Regions from separate parts of the Rahnella sp. 1L-D-7-B-C2 genome, predicted to be linked through region 1. Evidence: predicted binding sites of a transcription regulator. Region 1 holds the regulator's gene; each other region holds the start of a gene.
What was found. The regulator PhoB, encoded in region 1, activates phosphate uptake and scavenging genes when phosphate is short. The targets are predictions, from matches to a motif close to CTGTCATAAAACTGNCNNAT.

Region 1 (6,160 bases):
AACGCCCGCGCCAGCTGTTCATGCTCACCCAGCAGATCCTGGGACTGTTGCTCTTCGCGATCGCGTTCCGCCAGCCATTGCTGAACGGCATCCGTATCCTGCAATACGAAGGTCAGATTCAGCGGCGCGCTCAGTTGCTGCCAGCTCTCGAGTTGCGCATTCAGCTGTTGCTGATCCTGCTCCAGCTGGGTTTGCAGGCGCGTCTGCTGCTCTTTCAGGTTTTTAATCTTCGCCGCCAGCTCAATGCCGCTGGTTTTTGCCGTATCGAATTCGGCCTGCATTTTCTCGACGCGCTGCGCGGTTTCTGACGGTTTCACGTCCTGATAGCTTTCCACCGACGGATGCGACGTCGACCCGCACAACGGGCACGGCTTACCACTTTGCAGATTCGCGCGCTCGGCGGTGAGGCTGACGATCAGCTCTTCACTTTTCAGGCGGGCTTTGACGTCATTGAGATGTTCCAGTTGCTTCTGACATTGCAGACGGATCGCGCCCAGTCGCTGTTCTTCCTGCAAGACCTGCGTCTGGATCTGTGTGAAATCGGCATTTTGCTGCACCACCCGGCGGTTCAGTGGAGGATAAAGTTGCGCGAGCGAATACAGCTGCTGGCGTACCGGTCGCAGGTGTGTCAGTTCAGCCTGCCGTTTCTGCAACACCGCCAGCGGATGCTGATTTTCCAGCGCTGCCTGACGTTGTTGCTGCACGGTCAGCGCCTCGGTCAGGGCAGTGTGCCGCGTCTGGTGCTGGCGGCTTTGCTCTTCAAGCTTCTGACGTTCGGCGGTCAGCTGTTCAAGTGCGAGATTTTGCTCGCTGACCTGTTTCTGTACGTCATTCAATGACTGTTGCGTATCGGTTTGCGCTTTCCGCCACTGGGCGATGCTGTTATCCAGCGGCAGGATTTGCTCTTCAATGAGTGTCTGCTGCTGTCGCTGTTCTTCCACCTGTTTCTGGCGCGCACTTTGCGCCTGTTCTGCGGCCTGCTTCAGCGGCGTCATCTGCGCCAGCTGGTGTTCCTGCTGCTGGATCAGCTGCGCGGTCTGCTGTTGCAGATTCAGTGTTTCCTGCTGGCAGCGCTGGCGATCGTTAAGACGTGAACGGAGTTTTTCCGCCGGTTCGCTGAGTGCAAGCTGCTGCAACTGCGGCGCAGCCTGCGCCATTTCCTGCTCCGTCGCTGCCAGCTGTTGCACTGATTGCTGATGTTTTTGCTGCACCTGCTGCCAGTGTTGCAGCCAGTTAAGATCCTGCTGACGCTGCTGCGCCCGCTGGCTAAGGCTGATTTCCTGCGCGTTGAGTTCTTTAAGCTGCGTTTCCAGCGCCTGACGCTGTTCTTCGCTGAGCAGTTCGATACCAGCCATGCGCTGATGTAAACCGTCGAGCGCTACGCGCGCTTCTTTATGCTGTTCGAACACGCGTTCAGACAGGAGGCCGTAGATTTCCGTGCCGGTAAGTTCTTCCAGCAATTCTGCGCGGTCATTGGCATCGGCATTGAGAAAGGCGGCGAATTGTCCCTGTGACAGCATCATCGATTTGGTGAAACGGCCAAAATCCAGCCCGGTCAGTTCGGCAATCGTGTCAAGTTTATCGCGTACTTTATCCGCCAGAATTTTGCCGTCCGCCAGCAATGCCAGCTCGACTTTCGGTGCCTGTAAATTGCCGTCCGGTGAGTTTTTCGCCCGGCGCTGGCTCCAGAAGGCACGGTAGCCAATGCCTTTCACTTCAAATTCCACTTCGGCCAGTGATTCGGCGGTGTGGCGGGTCATCAGTTCGTTCTGGCTGGGGGTGACGTTCAGACGCGGCGTCTGGTGATACAGCGCCAGACAGATGGCATCGAGCAGGGTAGTTTTTCCCGCGCCGGTCGGGCCGGTGATAGCGAATAATCCGTTGCTGACAAAAGGCTCAGCGGTGAAGTCGATTTTCCATTCGCCTTCCAGCGAGTTTAGATTTTTTAAACGCAGGCTGAGAATTTTCATTGTGTGGCGTCCTCTGCGTGATGACCGCTGGTGACCTCATCGACCACCTGCGCAAACAGCGTGCGCATCCGTGCCTGACGCTGTTCGTCAGTGTCCGCTTCCAGCGACAGCCGCCGCTCGAAGACATCGCTCACGCTCAGCTCGCTGAGGGTTTCTTTTTCCTGTTGTTCAATGCTGTTAATGCGCTGTTCTTTACTGCGGCGCAGCAGTACGACTTCCACCGGCAGTTCAGCGGTCAGCGCCTGGATCCGCCGTTGAATGTCGCTGAGGTAATCCTGCGTCGCGACTTCTATATCCAGCCAGACCGGTTTGGTGGTATCGCCATCGCTGAACTGCATCAGTTGTTTTTCTATTTCGGCCAGCGGGCCTTTGATCATCTGCATCGGCTGAAATACCGGAATTTCCAGCGTTTCGATGCTGTTCAGCGTTGCACCCGTAAAATCGAGCATAAATACGCTTTTGGCTTTGCCGAGTTCGTCAAAACTCAGCGCAATCGGCGAGCCGCTGTAACGGATATGGTTGGTTTTCGCCACGCACTGGGCGCGGTGAATATGCCCGAGTGCGACGTAATCGACCGGCGGAAATGCCTGTGCCGGAAAGGCATCGAGAGTACCTATATAAATGTCGCGAACGGAATCCGAGGTGCTGACGCCGACGGTGGTCAGATGGCCGGTGGCGATGATGGGCAGCGGGACGCCGAGCTGGTCGCGCTTCGCCTGTGCCGCCTGATATAAAGCGTCATAATGGGCAGCGATGGCTTCCTGCAACGCCAGCTGCTTGTCGCTGCCGGACTGACCGGCCTGGCTGGCTATCAAATCGCGCGGGCGTAAGAACGGGATCGCACAAAGCACTGCGCCGGGCGAGCCATCACGATGATTTAATTCCAAAACCTGCTCAGACAAGTCTTCACCGACGGTAGCGATCACGCGGGTGTTGAGGCAGGAAAGTAGTTCTTTCGATTCATTGAGCGTGGCGACCGAATCGTGGTTACCGGCCAGCACTACCAGCTGGCAGCCGGTGTGTTGTAATTCCACCACGAAGCGGTTATACAATTCCCGCGCATAGCTTGGTGGCGAGCCGGTATCGAAAATATCGCCCGCCACAATCACGGCATCGACCTGATGAGTTTCCACCTGTTCCGTCAGCCAGCGCAGAAAGGCCTGATGCTCGGCGGCGCGGCTTTTGGTAAAGAAGTACTGGCCAAGGTGCCAGTCTGAAGTGTGGATCAGGCGCATGAAACTCCCGGTGATTCGCTAGACGGTAACAATGGCGCAAAGTATAAACGCCGTCGGGGGACGATGTCCCCAGAAAAATCAGGCGAATTTCAGCAAGATGGCTGTCAAAGTGCGGTGTAATAGACCATCCTTTCTATTCATAAATCTGTCACAAAACTGACGCATAATGGCGCCCGCAATCAAATAAAAGATCGCTAACCTATTGGCAGGACCTACGATGGCTAGACGTATATTGGTGGTTGAAGACGAAGCTCCAATCCGTGAAATGGTGTGTTTTGTACTGGAACAAAATGGCTATCAGGCAGTAGAAGCTGAAGATTTTGATTCCGCGATTGGCCAACTGGTCGAGCCTTATCCTGAGCTTATCCTGCTCGACTGGATGTTACCGGGAGGGTCCGGGATCCAGTTTATCAAACATCTTAAACGTGAAGCCCTGACCCGCGAAATTCCGGTGATGATGCTGACTGCACGCGGTGAAGAAGAGGACCGGGTGCGTGGCCTCGAAGTGGGTGCCGATGATTACATTACTAAACCGTTTTCTCCTAAAGAACTGGTTGCCCGTATTAAAGCTGTGATGCGCCGTATTTCACCGATGGCGGTGGAAGAGGTGATCGACATGCAGGGTCTGACGCTCGATCCTTCCTCTCACCGCGTGATGGCCAATGAGCAGGCGCTCGACATGGGGCCGACCGAGTTCAAGTTATTGCATTTCTTTATGACCCACTCCGAACGCGTTTACAGCCGCGAACAGTTGCTCAATAACGTCTGGGGCACTAACGTTTATGTGGAAGATCGCACGGTAGACGTGCATATTCGTCGTTTACGCAAAGCGCTGGAAACCAGTGGACATGACAGAATGATCCAGACTGTCCGTGGCACGGGATACCGTTTTTCAACGCGTTATTAGTCCCCACAGCGGAGAATCTGTGTGTTAGAACGTTTGTCATGGAAACGGCTGGCCGGCGAATTTTTTCTGTTTTGCCTGCCAGCGATCATTCTCGGTATTTTTGTCGGCCATTTTGGCTGGCTTCTCTTTGCGTCTCTGCTGGCGGCGCTGGGCTGGAACTATTATAACCAGCTTAAACTCTCACACTGGCTGTGGCTTGACCGCAGCATCACCCCGCCAAATGGCCGCTGGAGCTGGGAGCCGTTGTTCTACGGGCTGAACCAGATGCAGATGCGAAACCGCCGTCGCCGCCGTGAATTAGGGCAACTCATTAAACGTTTTCGCAGCGGTGCAGAATCGTTGCCGGATGCAGTGGTGCTGACCACTGAAGAGGGCAATATTTTCTGGTGTAACGGTCTGGCGCAGGAGCTTCTCGGCTTCCGCTGGCCGGAAGATAACGGGCAACACATCTTCAACCTGCTGCGCTATCCGGAATTTCGCGCCTGGATCCAGGCGCGTGATTTCAGCCGCGCACTCAATCTTCAGCTCAATAATGAACATTACGTCGAATTTCGCGTGATGCCTTATTCCGAAGGGCAGTTACTGATGGTGGCGCGTGATGTCACGCAAATGCGCCAGCTGGAAGGCGCGCGGCGTAACTTCTTCGCCAACGTCAGCCATGAACTTCGCACCCCGCTGACGGTTTTGCAGGGCTACCTGGAAATGATGGAAGATGCCAAGCTGGAAGAGCCGTTTCGCACTAAAGCGCTCGATACTATGCAAGAGCAAACGCGACGCATGGACGGGCTGGTCAAGCAGCTCCTGACGCTGTCAAAAATCGAAGCCTCCGCCAATATGGATTTGCACGAAAAAGTCGATATTCCGGTGATGCTCGGGATGCTGGAGCGCGAAGTACAGACACTGAGTGGCGGTCAGCACGAAGTTGTGTTTCGCGTAAACGAGAAGCTGAAGGTCTTCGGCAACGAGGATCAGCTACGCAGTGCGGTGTCGAATCTGGTGTATAACGCGGTCAATCATACGCCGCCGGGCACCCGAATTGAGGTCAGCTGGCAGCAAACGCCGCATGGCGCACAGTTCCAGATAAGCGACAACGGGCCGGGCATTGCACCTCAGCATCTCCCGCGTCTGACTGAACGTTTCTATCGTGTCGACAAAGCCCGTTCCCGCCAGACCGGTGGCAGCGGACTGGGGCTGGCGATCGTCAAACATGCGCTCAGCCACCACAACGCCAGGCTCGAGGTGATGAGTGAAGTCGGCGTCGGCACGCGCTTTATTTTTACGCTGGCACCGAAGCTGATAGTTCCTTCCGATAACACCACTAAAGTTTCAGTGAAACCGTAAATTGCTGTTTTCTATCCAGCCCGGCATTTCTCCATGTCGGGCTTTTTTTGTTTGCTGCTTCATTAACTCACCGCTTTTGATCGTGAATTTATTTCATCTCCCATGAAAATTCCTCTGTTGTCGGTGAGTAACCGGCATGACAGTATCGCCTTAAAACCATTTAGACATCCAGAAGTCTACATGTAACGCGGCGCAATTATTTACCTTGTAAATCATTTGCATTTCGTCTGCGACGGGATGCCATTAAGGAGTTTTTCATGCAACGTACTACCCCTCCGTTCCGTGCTGACGTGGTCGGCAGTTTCCTGCGCCCGGCGGCTATCAAAGAAGCGCGTAAGCTGTTTCAGGCTGGCGAGATCGATGCCGCGCAGCTGCGTGCCGTAGAAGATACTGAAATCCGCCGCGTGGTGGATTTACAGCGCGAAGCCGGTTTGCAGGTGGTCACTGACGGTGAGTTCCGCCGTGCATGGTGGCACTTCGATTTCTTCGAAGGGCTTGACGGAGTGGAAGGTTACGACGCAGTACAGGGGATTCAGTTCAACGGCGTACAGACCAAAGCACGCAGCATTAAAGTCACAGGTAAACTCGGCTTTGATGCGCATCCGATGCTGGACGATTTTCGTTTTCTGAAAAGCATCAGCGGCAGCGCAGTCCCGAAAATGACTATCCCAAGCCCGAGCGTGATGCACTTCCGCGGTGGCCGTAAT
Region 2 (6,160 bases), on a different contig from region 1:
TGGCAATCGGCTGCATCATGTCGGTGCTCCAGAACTGGTTGGAGAGTGACGTGAACAGCAGCGGCGCGGTTTCACCGGCGATACGGGCAATTGCCAGCAGGATACCGGTGATGATGCCGGACACCGACGCTTTCAGCGTGATGGCAGAGATCATCTTCCACTTTGGCGTACCCAGTGCGTAAGCCGCTTCGCGCAGGCTGTCCGGCACCAGTTTGAGCATGTTTTCAGTGGTACGGATAACGATAGGGATCTGCAGCAGCGCCAGCGCCAGGACGCCCGCCCAGCCGGAGAAGTGCCCCATTTTTGCTACCATAATGGTGTACACAAACAGGCCGACGACGATAGAAGGCGCGGAAAGCAGAATGTCATTGATGAAACGAATGAACTCCGCCAGCCAGGATTTGCGGCCATATTCAGCCAGATAAATCCCCGCCATCACGCCCAGTGGCGTACCGATCACGGTCGCCCACAAAATCAGTAATCCGCTGCCCGCGATGGCGTTCGCCAGACCGCCGCCCGCCGTATTCGGTGGCGGAGTATTCTCGGTGAACAGCGCCAGTGACATTCCGTCGACGCCTTTCACCACGGTGGTAAACAGGATCCACACCAGCCAGAACAAACCGAACGCCATGGTCATCATTGAAACCAGCAGCGCCAGACGATTTTTCTGGCGACGCCATGCCTGACGTTTACGGCGCGACTCCAGCAGTTCAGGGGTGCTTTGCATTTCGAGTGTCGTCATCTTAACGGCCCTCTTTCTTAGCCAGACGCAGGATCATCACTTTCGACAGCGCCAGAACGATAAAAGTAATCACGAACAGAATCAGGCCCAGTTCCATCAGCGCGGCGGTGTGCAGACCGGCTTCAGCTTCGGCGAATTCGTTAGCCAGCGCTGAGGTAATACTGTTGCCCGGCATGTACAGCGAGACGCTGTCGAGCTGGTAGGTGTTGCCGATAATAAAGGTCACGGCCATGGTTTCACCCAACGCGCGTCCCAGCCCTAACATCACACCGCCAATCACGCCGTTTTTAGTGAACGGCAACACGATGCGCCAGATCACTTCCCACGTCGTACAACCGATGCCATAAGCGGACTCTTTCATCATCACCGGCGTTTGCTCGAACACGTCGCGCATTACCGAGGCGATGTAAGGGATGATCATGATGGCGAGGATCACACCCGCAGCCAGAATACCGATACCAAATCCGGGGCCGGCGAACAGGGCGCCAACAATCGGGATGCCGGACAGTACGTCACCGACCGGCGTCTGGAAGTATTGGGCAAACAGCGGTGCAAAAACGAATAAACCCCACATGCCGTAAACAATGCTGGGAATAGCCGCCAGCAGCTCAATGGCGATGCCCAGCGGACGTTTCAGCCAGTTCGGTGCCAGTTCGGTGAGGAATAACGCGATACCAAAGCTGACCGGTACAGCAATCAGCAAGGCGATAATCGAGGTTACGACGGTACCGTAAATCGGCACCAGTGCGCCGAACTGCTCGTTCGGGGCGTCCCAGGTTTTATTCCAGAGGAAGGATAAACCGAACTTTTCAATGCTCGGTAAAGAAGCAATAAACAGCGAGACGATAATACCGCCCAGCATTAATAACACGATCAGCGCTGCCAGTTTAACCAGCGCGCCAAAGATGATGTCACCGTTTTTGCTTGGTGCCTTAATAGCCGGCTTGTATTCAGCCATACCACTCTCTTTTAATTCAGATTTAATTCCCTCCCCGGCCGGAGAGGGAATGAAGCAGAAGACTTGTACTCTATATCAGACGGAAGGTCAGATCCTAGTACAGTGCTTTGCCGCTGGAATCTTTAATATTGGTTTTCCATGCTGCGCGGATCTGTTCAACCACAGAATCAGGCAGTGCGGCGTAATCCAGATCGGTCGTCAGCTTGTTACCGTTTTTGTAAGCCCAGTCGAAGAACTTCAGTACTTCAGCGCCTTTCGTTGCATCTTGCTGGTCTTTATAAATCAGGATGAAGGTGGTGGAGCTGATTGGCCACGCGTTATCACCTTTCTGATTGGTCAGATCCTGAGCGAAGGTTCTCTTCCAGTCAGCGCCTTTAGCCGCTGCGCTGAAGGATTCTTCAGTCGGGGTGATAGCTTTGCCGTCGGCATCCACCAGTTTGGTGTAAGCCAGATTATTTTGTTTTGCGTAAGCGTATTCTACGTAGCCGATTGAGCCTGGCAGACGCTGTACGAATGCGGCCACGCCGTCGTTACCTTTACCGCCCAGACCGGTAGGCCAGTTAACGGTAGAGCCGGAACCGATTTTCTCTTTCCACTCGTTGTTCACTTTCGCCAGATAGCTGGTGAACACGAAAGAGGTACCGGAACCGTCAGCACGGCGAACAACCGCGATGTTGGTGTCTGGCAGTTTCACGCCCGGGTTCAGCTTGGTGATCGCCGCGTCGTTCCACTTTTTGATTTTACCGAGGTAGATATCACCCAGCGTTGCGCCGTCCAGCGTCAGCTGACCGGATTTGATGCCAGGGATGTTCACAGCCAGTACCACGCCACCGATCACGGTAGGGAACTGGAACAGGCCGTTTTTGTTCAGATCTTCTTCTTTCATCGGGGCGTCGGACGCGCCGAAATCAACGGTTTTGGCGATGATTTGTTTCACGCCGCCGGAAGAACCGATACCCTGATAGTTAACCTGATTGCCAGTTTCTTTCTGATAAGCATCCGCCCACTTAGCGTAAACAGGTGCAGGGAAGGTACCGCCAGCGCCAGTCAGGTTAGAGGCAGCGAAAGCAGACATTGCTGTGAGGGAAAAAGTCGCTGCTACAAGACCGGCGACGGTGTTACGCATCAATTTCATGTTCCACTCCTGGTGGTTTTAAACTTCCCGACTTATGTCGACGTTAATTAAAGTGTTTGGCACAGGAGGAAAATAGGACAGTTTGGTGACAGTAAAATGTACGTAATATGACAGTTTTATGACAGAGGTCGCCATTTAGGCAAACGCTATTGCCATGCGCGCTTTAAGGCTTCGACGGCCAGAACAATATCGGGGACTTTTACACAAGCAAAACCCAGCACCAGCCCATAGCGTCCCGTTTGTTCCTCTGAGCTGTCAGGCAGCCACGAAGCGCTGAGTGGTGTGATTTCAATACCCACAGAGAGTGCCTGTGCAATTAAACGCTGTTCTGTTTCAAGGTTCGCTAAACGAATGGTGACATGCAGACCGGAGGAGACCTGCGGCATGTGACCAATGTGGCCGAGATGCTGGTTCCAGGCGTCGAGCAAGGCATTGCGCCGGGCCAGCGCTGCGCGCCGCATTCGGCGGCTGTGCTGCTGGAAATGCCCTTCGCTAAGGAAAAGTGCCATTGCCATCTGGTCATTCATCGGTGGCTGACGACTGGCCATTGTGCGCACCAGCAAAAATTGCTCCACCAGCTGCTTCGGTGCCACCAGATAACCTAAACGCAATCCCGGATACATTACCTTAGAGAAAGAACCGATATACAGCACCCGGTTGCTCTGATCGATAGCCGCCAAAGGAGTGAGTGGCGTACCGCTGTAACGGTATTCTCCATCGTAATCATCTTCAATAATCCAGGCTTTGTTCTGTTCTGCCCATTGCAGAATCTCCATCCGGCGCGCCATAGAGAGCGTCGCTCCCGTCGGATACTGACAGGACGGGCTGACATAGGCCATACGCGCTTTGGGGATCTGTTGTAAATGCCCGGTCTGTAGTCCCTCCTCATCGACTCCTATCCCATGCATTTTGACACCCAGGCAGGAGAATGCCCCTGCGGCAGCCCAGTAGCAGGGGTTTTCAATGACGACTTCATCTTCGGGGCGTAACAATAATGCTGAGCAGATCATAATCGCCTGTTGCGCGCCCAGCGTTATGACGATTTGTGAAGGATCACACTTTAAACCACGGGAATGGCGCAAATATTGCGCAATCAGCTCCCGCAACTGCGGCTCCCCCGCAGGATGCCCATAACCCATATGGGACATCGGTTCACTGCGCCAGAAGCGGGTTTGCAACCGGCTCCAGATATCAAAAGGAAAAAGATCTATTGCCGGCATACCAATACGGAATGCTTTGGGCACTCCTTCGTGGATACGGTGTTGGTTGAACAACGACGCCATGGGCAGGCGGTAACCAATGTGCAGTTGCGGCTCAGCCATGGAGTTATCGCCGGGGTGCAAGGTTTTCGGCGGCGAGTGTAGCTGCGCGACGTAGGTACCATCACCCACCCGCGTTTCGATAAAACCTTCAGCGAACAGGCGTTCATAGACGTTAACCACCGTGTTACGGGAGATATCGAGCATTTCCGCCAGCTCGCGGCTGGCAGGAAGTTTCACCCCGCTGCTTCTCGGGTTCCCTATAATCAATTCACGCAATGCGTCATAAAGCTGTATGGATAGCTTTCGTCCAGGCTTTAGGGTCAGTCCGGTAATTTCAAAAGGTAAGGAAGCGGGCAAATTGGCACCTTTATATAGGGGTGTTTTGGCTCTTTTATACATCCAATACCAGGAATAGCATAGCTCCATAATGTTAAACCCTATGGATATGCTTTTTTTTGCGCAACCAAAGGGACTCCATCTCTGCGAGGATTATTTATGTCTGCTCCAACTACTGTGATTTACTCGGCCAAAAAAATCATCACCATGTGTCCTTCTCAACCGGAAGCAAGTCATGTGGCAGTCAAAGACGGACGGATCCTGGGTGTTGGTTCACTGGATGAGCTAAAAGAATGGGGCGAATGTGTTGTTGATAACACCTTTGCCGACAAAGTTATTATTCCAGGCCTGATTGAAGCCCATTCACACGCCACCGGTGGCGGTATGTGGCAATTCCCTTATGTCGGTTTTTATGATCGCCCTGACTACACGGGTAAAATCTGGAAAGGCTGCCGCTCCTTTGATGAAGTAGTTGAAGCGCTGCAAAAAGTCGAAAGAACCATGACTGATCCAAACGCGCCACTGATTGCCTGGGGCGTCGACCCTATCTACTTCGGCAGCGAAAAACTGGGCCGCCAGCATCTGGATCGCGTGTCGACCACCCGCCCGGTGGCCGTGATCCACATGAGCATCCACTTGATGGGCGCTAACACAGCAGCACTGGCTGATTGCGGCATTTTTGCTGACAGCGAGATCGAAGGCATCGTTAAAAACGAAGATGGTTCGCTGCACGGTGAGCTGGTTGAGTTTGCTGCCATGGGTCCGGTGCTGCAAAAGTACGGTTTTTGGGACGCACTGACCACCGAGCGAGCTATCCATAATTTTGGTCAGGAAGCTTTCCGCGCAGGCTGTACTTCAGCCGCCGACATGGGCTTAACGGATTTCGATAACCCTGAGCTGGCCGCCAACTATATCCGTATGACCCGCGCTGAAGACTTCCCCATCCGCCTGCTGGTGGCTTACGGCCCTCCGTTTGTGAAAAAACCTTTTATTGAAGCCGTAGAGTTCGCGGTCGATGTGATGAAGCACGGTCATGACAAAATGATTTTCGGCCCGATGAAGATTTTCCTCGATGGTTCGATTCAGGGCGGTTCAGGCAGAATGTTAGCTCCGGGTTATTTCAAAACCCAGAAGAATGGCGCCTGGAATGCTACCCCTGCCGAAGTTGAAAATCAGGTGTACGAAATCATGAAACGCGGTTATCAGATCCACTGCCATTGCAACGGTGACGAAGCCTCGGAAGCTTTTATCCAGGCCGTCGAGAAAACCCTGAACCGCATTCCGGCAGCGAATCATCGCGCCACCATGCAGCATGCTCAGATGCTGCGTGAAGATCAGTTCAAACGCATTAAAAGCCTCGGCATGTGCGTTAACTTCTTCAGTAACCACATCTACTACTGGGGTGATCAACATTACAGTAAAACCATGGGGCCGGAACGTGCTAATCGGATGAATGCCTGTGGCAGCGCGGTTCGCCACGGAGTTCCGTTTGCTTTCCACAGCGACTGCGGCATCACACCAATTAACCCGCTGTTTACCGGCTGGTGCGCCGTGAACCGTGTGACCGCCTCAGGGCGGGTATTGGGCGAGCGCGAAAAAATCAGCGTTGAGGATGCTCTGCATGCCATGACCGTCGGCGCCGCGTACACCATGAAGGTCGATCATCTGATTGGCAGCATTGAGTGCGGCAAACTGGCTGACTTCACCATTCTGGAAGAGAACCCTCT
Region 3 (6,160 bases), on a different contig from region 1:
CCTTTTTGCATTCTGAGAAATTAAACCTTCCGCGCACTCGCCAGCAATACCCCTACCAGCATAAACAGCGAGCCGAAAATCCGGTTCAGCAGTTGCATTTGTTTCGGGGCTTTTACCCAGCCCGCGATGCGTGTTGCCAGCGTGGCGTAACCGATCATCACGATGATATCGACCACCACGGTCGTCACGCCCAACACCACGTATTGTGCAGCCTGCGGCTGGTGAGGAATGATAAACTGCGGGAACAGCGCGGCCAGAAAGACGATGCTTTTGGGATTGGTGAGGTTCACCAGAATGGCGCGTTTGAACAGGCGACGGCGCGGCATGCTGCTGGCCAGCGCGTTCAGGTCAATCGCCCCGGCAGAGCGCCACTGGCAGATACCCAGCCAGATTAGATACGCCGCCCCCAGCCATTTCAGCATCTCAAACGCCAGCAGCGATTGCGAAATCAGCGCGCCAAGACCGATACCCACCAGCACGATGTGGATAGACAACCCCAGCTGGAGCCCGGCAATCGATGCCACCGCGCCGCGATAGCCGTGACTGATGCCGGTGCTCATCGTATTAATTGCGCCAGAACCCGGGGACAGACTTAAGATAGAAGTAGTGAGCAGGTAGGTTAACCACCAGTCCAGTGTCATTGCGAGACTCCCTGAATACGTTTTATGTTGTTTTATGGCACAATACGCCATTGTTTATAGTTGTGCTATAGCTCACAAATAACACTTTTCTCCTCTGCGCCTAACAATTTTGGATCAATTGAATGTCTGCGAATTACGCAAGGTGGTTAACACGTGAAAAGGAGTTTTCCGCCTTTGCGACCGGGCCGCTGCTCGATTTCTGGCGTACGCGTGAGGAAGGTGAGTTTAACGGTGTAGACGATGTACCGATCCGCTACGTCCGGTTCTGTTCCCCCGATCATGATAAAGTCATCATGGTGTCACCGGGCCGTATCGAAAGTTACGTAAAATACCCCGAAGTAGCCTACGATTTATTCCACTGTGGTTATGATGTGATGATTGTCGATCATCGCGGGCAGGGACGTTCCGGCAGGATGCTTGACGATCCGCACTGCGGTCACGTACAGCACTTCGATGATTACGTTGAAGATTTCGAGCGCTTTTATCAGCTTGAGATTGCGCCCCGTCAGTACGCGAAAAAGTTCGCGCTGGCACACTCGATGGGCGGTGCGATCCTGGCACTGTATCTGGCCAAAAATCCGCAAAGTTTCGACGCGGCGGCATTGCTGGCCCCGATGACCGGCATTTATCTGCCGATGCCGGGCTGGATATCCCGCCGGATCCTTAACTGGGCGGAAAACCGTCCGGTACGTCGCGACGGTTATGCGCTCGGCACCGGTCACTGGCGGCCTTTGCCGTTTGTGGTCAATCGTCTGACCCACAGTCGCGAACGTTATCGCCGTAATCTGCGCTACTACGCCGATTATCCGGAGCTGCAGGTCGGCGGACCAACGTATCACTGGGTGCGTGAAGGTATCGACGCCGGGATGCATATCCTGAAAGAAGCCGAGAAAATCACTACGCCCGTCCTTTTATTGCAGGCAAGCGAAGACCGTGTAGTCGATAACCGGTCTCATCTTGCTTTTTGTCAGGCCATGGCCGTTGCGGGTCACCCTTGTGAAGGGGATAAACCGCTGGTCATTGAAGGCGCGCGCCATGAGATCCTGTTCGAGCGGGACGACCTTCGGGCACAGGCGCTGGACGCTATCATGCGCTTTTTTGCGCGACAGCATTAATCCGCGGTACGCCGCGCACAACTCCATCAGAGGTTAGAACCTACGCTATGTACCATGTTGTTGCTTCCGATTTAGATGGCACACTGCTATCACCTGACCATACCCTGAGCCCGTTCGCGAAAGAGACGCTCAAGCTGCTCACGCAGCGCGATGTGCATTTTGTGTTCGCCACCGGGCGTCACCATATCGATGTCGCGCAGATGCGTGACAATCTGGAAATCAGCGCTTATATGATCACCTCGAACGGTGCGCGCGTGCATAACACCGACGGTGAGCTGATTTTCTCCCACAATCTGGACGAAGATATTGCCCGCGATCTGTTCGGCATCATGCACAATAATCCGGATATTTTGACCAACGTTTACCGTAACGACGACTGGTACATGAACCGTGACCGCGCCGATCAGGACGATTTCTTCCGCGAATCCGTGTTCAAATACAAGCTGTACGAGCCGGGTCTGCTGGAAACCGACGGCATCTGCAAAGTCTATTTCACCTGCGAAGATCACGAGAAACTGCTGCCACTGGAAGAAGCGATCAACGCACGCTGGGGCGATCGTGTAAACGTCAGCTTCTCGCTGCCGGTCTGTCTGGAAGTCATGGCGGGCGGCGTATCGAAAGGACATGCGCTGGAATACGTGTCGAAACTGATGGGTTACACGCTGAAAGATTGTATCGCCTTTGGCGATGGTCTCAATGACCTTGAGATGCTGAGCATGGCCGGAAAAGGCTGTCTGATGAGCGGCTCTCTGCCGCGCCTGAAAGCAGCGATGCCGGATGCGGAAATCATCGGTTCTAACGCCGACGATGCGGTGCCGCATTATCTGCGCAAAATGTATCTGTCGGAATAATTCAGACTGTGAAGTACGTTGATCAGTAAATGAAAAAGGCACCGTTGGTGCCTTTTTGCTATGTGTCATATCAGTAGGAATCAGGCATTTTTCGCCAGTTGCGCTTTGTGCTTATTCTCACTGAGCATGGTTAATACCAGCAGCAGAACCGCCAGCACACATCCGGCAATCATCACGATAAAGCCGCCATCCCAGCCGAAGTAATCCACGGTGTAACCAACGATGGCACTTGCCGCAACCGAGCCGCCCAGATAACCAAACAATCCGGTAAAGCCCGCCGCCGTACCCGCCGCTTTCTTCGGTGCCAGTTCCAGAGCATGTAAGCCAATCAGCATTACCGGGCCGTAGATCAGGAAGCCAATAGTGATCATACAGGCCATATCAATGCCCGGATTGCCGACCGGGTTCAGCCAGTAAACAACAGTCGCGATGGTCACCAGCACCATGAAGAACACGCCGGTCGCGCCGCGGTTGCCTTTGAACACTTTGTCAGACATCCAGCCGCACAGCAGCGTCCCCGGTATACCCGCATATTCATACAGGAAATACGCCCACGAGGATTTATCCAACGCGAAGTGCTTCACTTCTTTCAGGTAGGTCGGCGACCAGTCGAGAATGCCGTAGCGCAGCAGGTAAACAAACACGTTCGCCAGCGCGATGTACCACAGCAGTTTGTTCGGCAAAATGTATTGCATGAAGATCTGCTTCGCCGTCAGCTCCTGCTCGGCGGATTCTTTCACGTAATCCGGCGGATAATCGTTTTTGTATTCTTCGATAGGCGGCAGACCGCAGGACTGCGGAGTATCGCGCATAGCCATGAAGGCAAACACCGCCAGCAGGATCGCGCCGAAAGCGGGCATATACAGCGCCGCATGCCAGTCGTTAAACCACGCCATCCCCAGCAGGAACAGCAACGGAGGAATGCCGCCGCCGACGTTATGCGCGCAGTTCCACACCGAGACAATTCCGCCGCGCTCCTTCTGTGACCACCAGTGAACCATGGTGCGTCCGCACGGCGGCCAGCCCATGCCCTGAAACCATCCGCACAGGAACAACAGCACGAACATGATGGCGATGCTGGAGGTTGCCCATGGCACAAATCCCATAAACAACATGACAGCGGCGGCGAGGATCAGGCCCGCAGGCAGGAAGACGCGCGGATTAGAGCGGTCAGAGACCGAACCCATAATGAATTTCGAGATACCGTAAGCGATGGAAATCCCGGAAAGCGCAAAACCCAGATCGCCGCGCGAAAAGCCCTGGTCGATGAGATAAGGCATGGCCAGTGCGAAGTTTTTGCGCACCAGATAGTAAGCCGCGTAACCGAAGAAAATCCCCATGAAGATTTGCCAGCGGAGACGGCGGTAGAGCGGATCGACGTGGCTTTCATCCACGGGCGCTTTGTGTGGCGCGGGTTTGAAGATACTGAGCATACATGCCTCCAATGGCATAAATCAGGTCTGACTCATCATGAGCCACTGACAAAGGGCAGTGCCGTTATGTTCCAAAACGAACATCATGCTAACGGGCAGAGCGCCTATGAACTGTGATAGATGACAGAATTGTTACAGTTTTATGACTAAGGAGGCGGATTTTGCGATATTGAGTAACAAAATGAAACGTCAGAAGGGCGGAATCTGTGGTTGAATCACATTTTTGATGGGTATCCCGGCCGTTAACGTGATCGCGCGCGTTTCCCTTCGAATGTGAGCGAAAAAACCCATTTCAACGGTGTGGGCAACGCGTTGAGGTGCCAAACCTGGCAGATCAGCAACAAAAAAGCGGAGCCAAAGCTCCGCCTGAGAGTGCCGCTGAAAGCAAAGATTACTGAACTTTCAGGGTATTAATAATAGCTTCAGCATCCGCCTGCGCCTGTTGCTGATTGTCAGCCGGCAGGGTAATTTGCAGCGTCAGCAGATGGCTGTCTACTTTGCCCAGCACGATAGACGAATAAGCTTTCTGACCGGCAGAGGTGATCACGCTGTCGTACTGTTGCATCGTCTGGCCGTTAACCTGAATCGATTTATTCGTCACGACTTGCAGGTTGGTATCGCGGGCTTTTTGCTGATCCTGCAAACGGGCAGTTAGCGTTTCCAGCGATTCGGTAGTGTTATCTCCGAGGATCACAATCACCGCTTTCTGACCGGTGCTGTCGGCGTACACGTGCATATTGTTTGCCTGAGTGCCCAGCTTACCGCTCTGGTCGCTCATTCCCTGCGGCAGGGAGAAGGTGACTTTTCCATCCAGCAGGCTGACTGGCGCGGTGGTTGTCGCCGCGGCTGCTGCTTTATCCGCTGCCGGTGCGTCAGTAGTTTTACCGTCACACGCCGCCAGACCGGCGACCAGTACTGCCATTCCCATCATTTTAGCGAAGTTACGCATCGGTCTTCCTTAAGTGGCCTGTTTATCAGGCTTAGATGTTGACTTAACGGCCTTATGGCAACCTATTCACGCCGCAAATGCAAGTCAGATTATGGCGCGATTTTTGTTTTGGGGAAGGCGGATCTGAAAAGGGGCGAAAGCCCCTTGTTAGCCGCTAGTGCGCACGCATGGCCGACGGAGTGTGATTTCCCTGAGCGGACAGACTCTTAAGCAGCATGTTCAGCAGTACGCCGTACATCGGCAGGAAGAACACCAGACAGATCAGCACTTTGAACGTGTAATCCACCAGCGCGATTTCCACCCAGTGTTCGGCCATAAAAGCGTCGGTGCTTTTGTAGAACGCGATGAAGAAGAACGACAGCGTATCGCTGATATTTCCCAGAAACATCGAGGCGACCGGTGCTATCCACCAGCGGCGGTTCTGGCGCAGGCGGTTGAAGACGTGAACGTCGAGAATTTGCCCCAGCACATACGCCATAAAGCTTGCGGTCGCAATGCGTGCCACCATGATGTTCAGGCTGCTGAGTGCGCCGACGCCCTGCCACTGCGCTTCAAAGAACAGGGCGGAAATCACGTAGGAAATAGCCAGTGCAGGTACCATCACGGAAAGAATAATCCGTCGCGCCAGCGGTGCGCCGAAAATTCGCACGGTCAGATCGGTGGCCAGAAAAATAAACGGAAATGTGAATGCGCCCCAGGTGGTGTGGAAACCAAAAATGGATACGGGTAACTGAACCAGATAATTACTGGAGGTAATGATGGCGATGTGAAAAAGCGATAGCCATATCAACGCGGAAAACCGCTGTTGAGCAGTAAAGGAATACATGATGTGACCTTTTTAGTGAATTGGGGTGAGGGAACCCAAGAGTGTCTTTTCTTTCACACCGGTATTTCCGGTGCGGCGCGCATAGTATCTGTTGCGCACCGTTTGCGCAACAGATCCGGTGGTTAATTATAGCGCAACGGTTTGCGCAGGTTGCGTGAGAAAACCAGCGGGTTAAACTGTGGCCCATTACCGTACAATCGCGCATTGCCGCTGAAAATGTTGAGAAACGAAATGACCGATCCCTTTATCAACCCGGACCATCAGCTTGATGCACTGGGCCTGCGTTGCCCGGAACCTGTAATGATGGTTCGTAAAGCAGTACGCACCATGAAAGACGGTGAAACA

Region 2: a site for PhoB is predicted at 2,941-2,960, ahead of pstS (phosphate ABC transporter substrate-binding protein PstS). Genes of this name have one in related genera too.
Region 3: a site for PhoB is predicted at 4,170-4,189, ahead of glpT (glycerol-3-phosphate transporter). Genes of this name have one in related genera too.

Annotation. Positions count from the first base shown of each region.
Region 1 is NZ_JBXAVQ010000007.1:167,604-173,763, reverse strand. It holds gene sbcC (exonuclease subunit SbcC) at 1-1,970, opposite strand, end outside; gene sbcD (exonuclease subunit SbcD) at 1,967-3,205, opposite strand; gene phoB (phosphate response regulator transcription factor PhoB) at 3,423-4,112, shown strand; gene phoR (phosphate regulon sensor histidine kinase PhoR) at 4,134-5,453, shown strand; gene AC0Z7K_RS14035 (cobalamin-independent methionine synthase II family protein) at 5,711-6,160, shown strand, end outside.
Region 2 is NZ_JBXAVQ010000004.1:33,659-39,818, reverse strand. It holds gene pstA (phosphate ABC transporter permease PstA) at 1-742, opposite strand, end outside; gene pstC (phosphate ABC transporter permease PstC) at 744-1,700, opposite strand; gene pstS (phosphate ABC transporter substrate-binding protein PstS) at 1,795-2,835, opposite strand; gene pdxR (MocR-like pyridoxine biosynthesis transcription factor PdxR) at 2,982-4,496, opposite strand; gene AC0Z7K_RS08635 (amidohydrolase) at 4,593-6,160, shown strand, end outside.
Region 3 is NZ_JBXAVQ010000011.1:61,428-67,587, reverse strand. It holds gene rhtB (homoserine/homoserine lactone efflux protein) at 21-641, opposite strand; gene pldB (lysophospholipase L2) at 764-1,756, shown strand; gene yigL (sugar/pyridoxal phosphate phosphatase YigL) at 1,804-2,607, shown strand; gene glpT (glycerol-3-phosphate transporter) at 2,688-4,040, opposite strand; gene AC0Z7K_RS17100 (DcrB family lipoprotein) at 4,432-4,989, opposite strand; gene AC0Z7K_RS17095 (7-cyano-7-deazaguanine/7-aminomethyl-7-deazaguanine transporter) at 5,144-5,815, opposite strand; gene tusA (sulfurtransferase TusA) at 6,047-6,160, shown strand, end outside.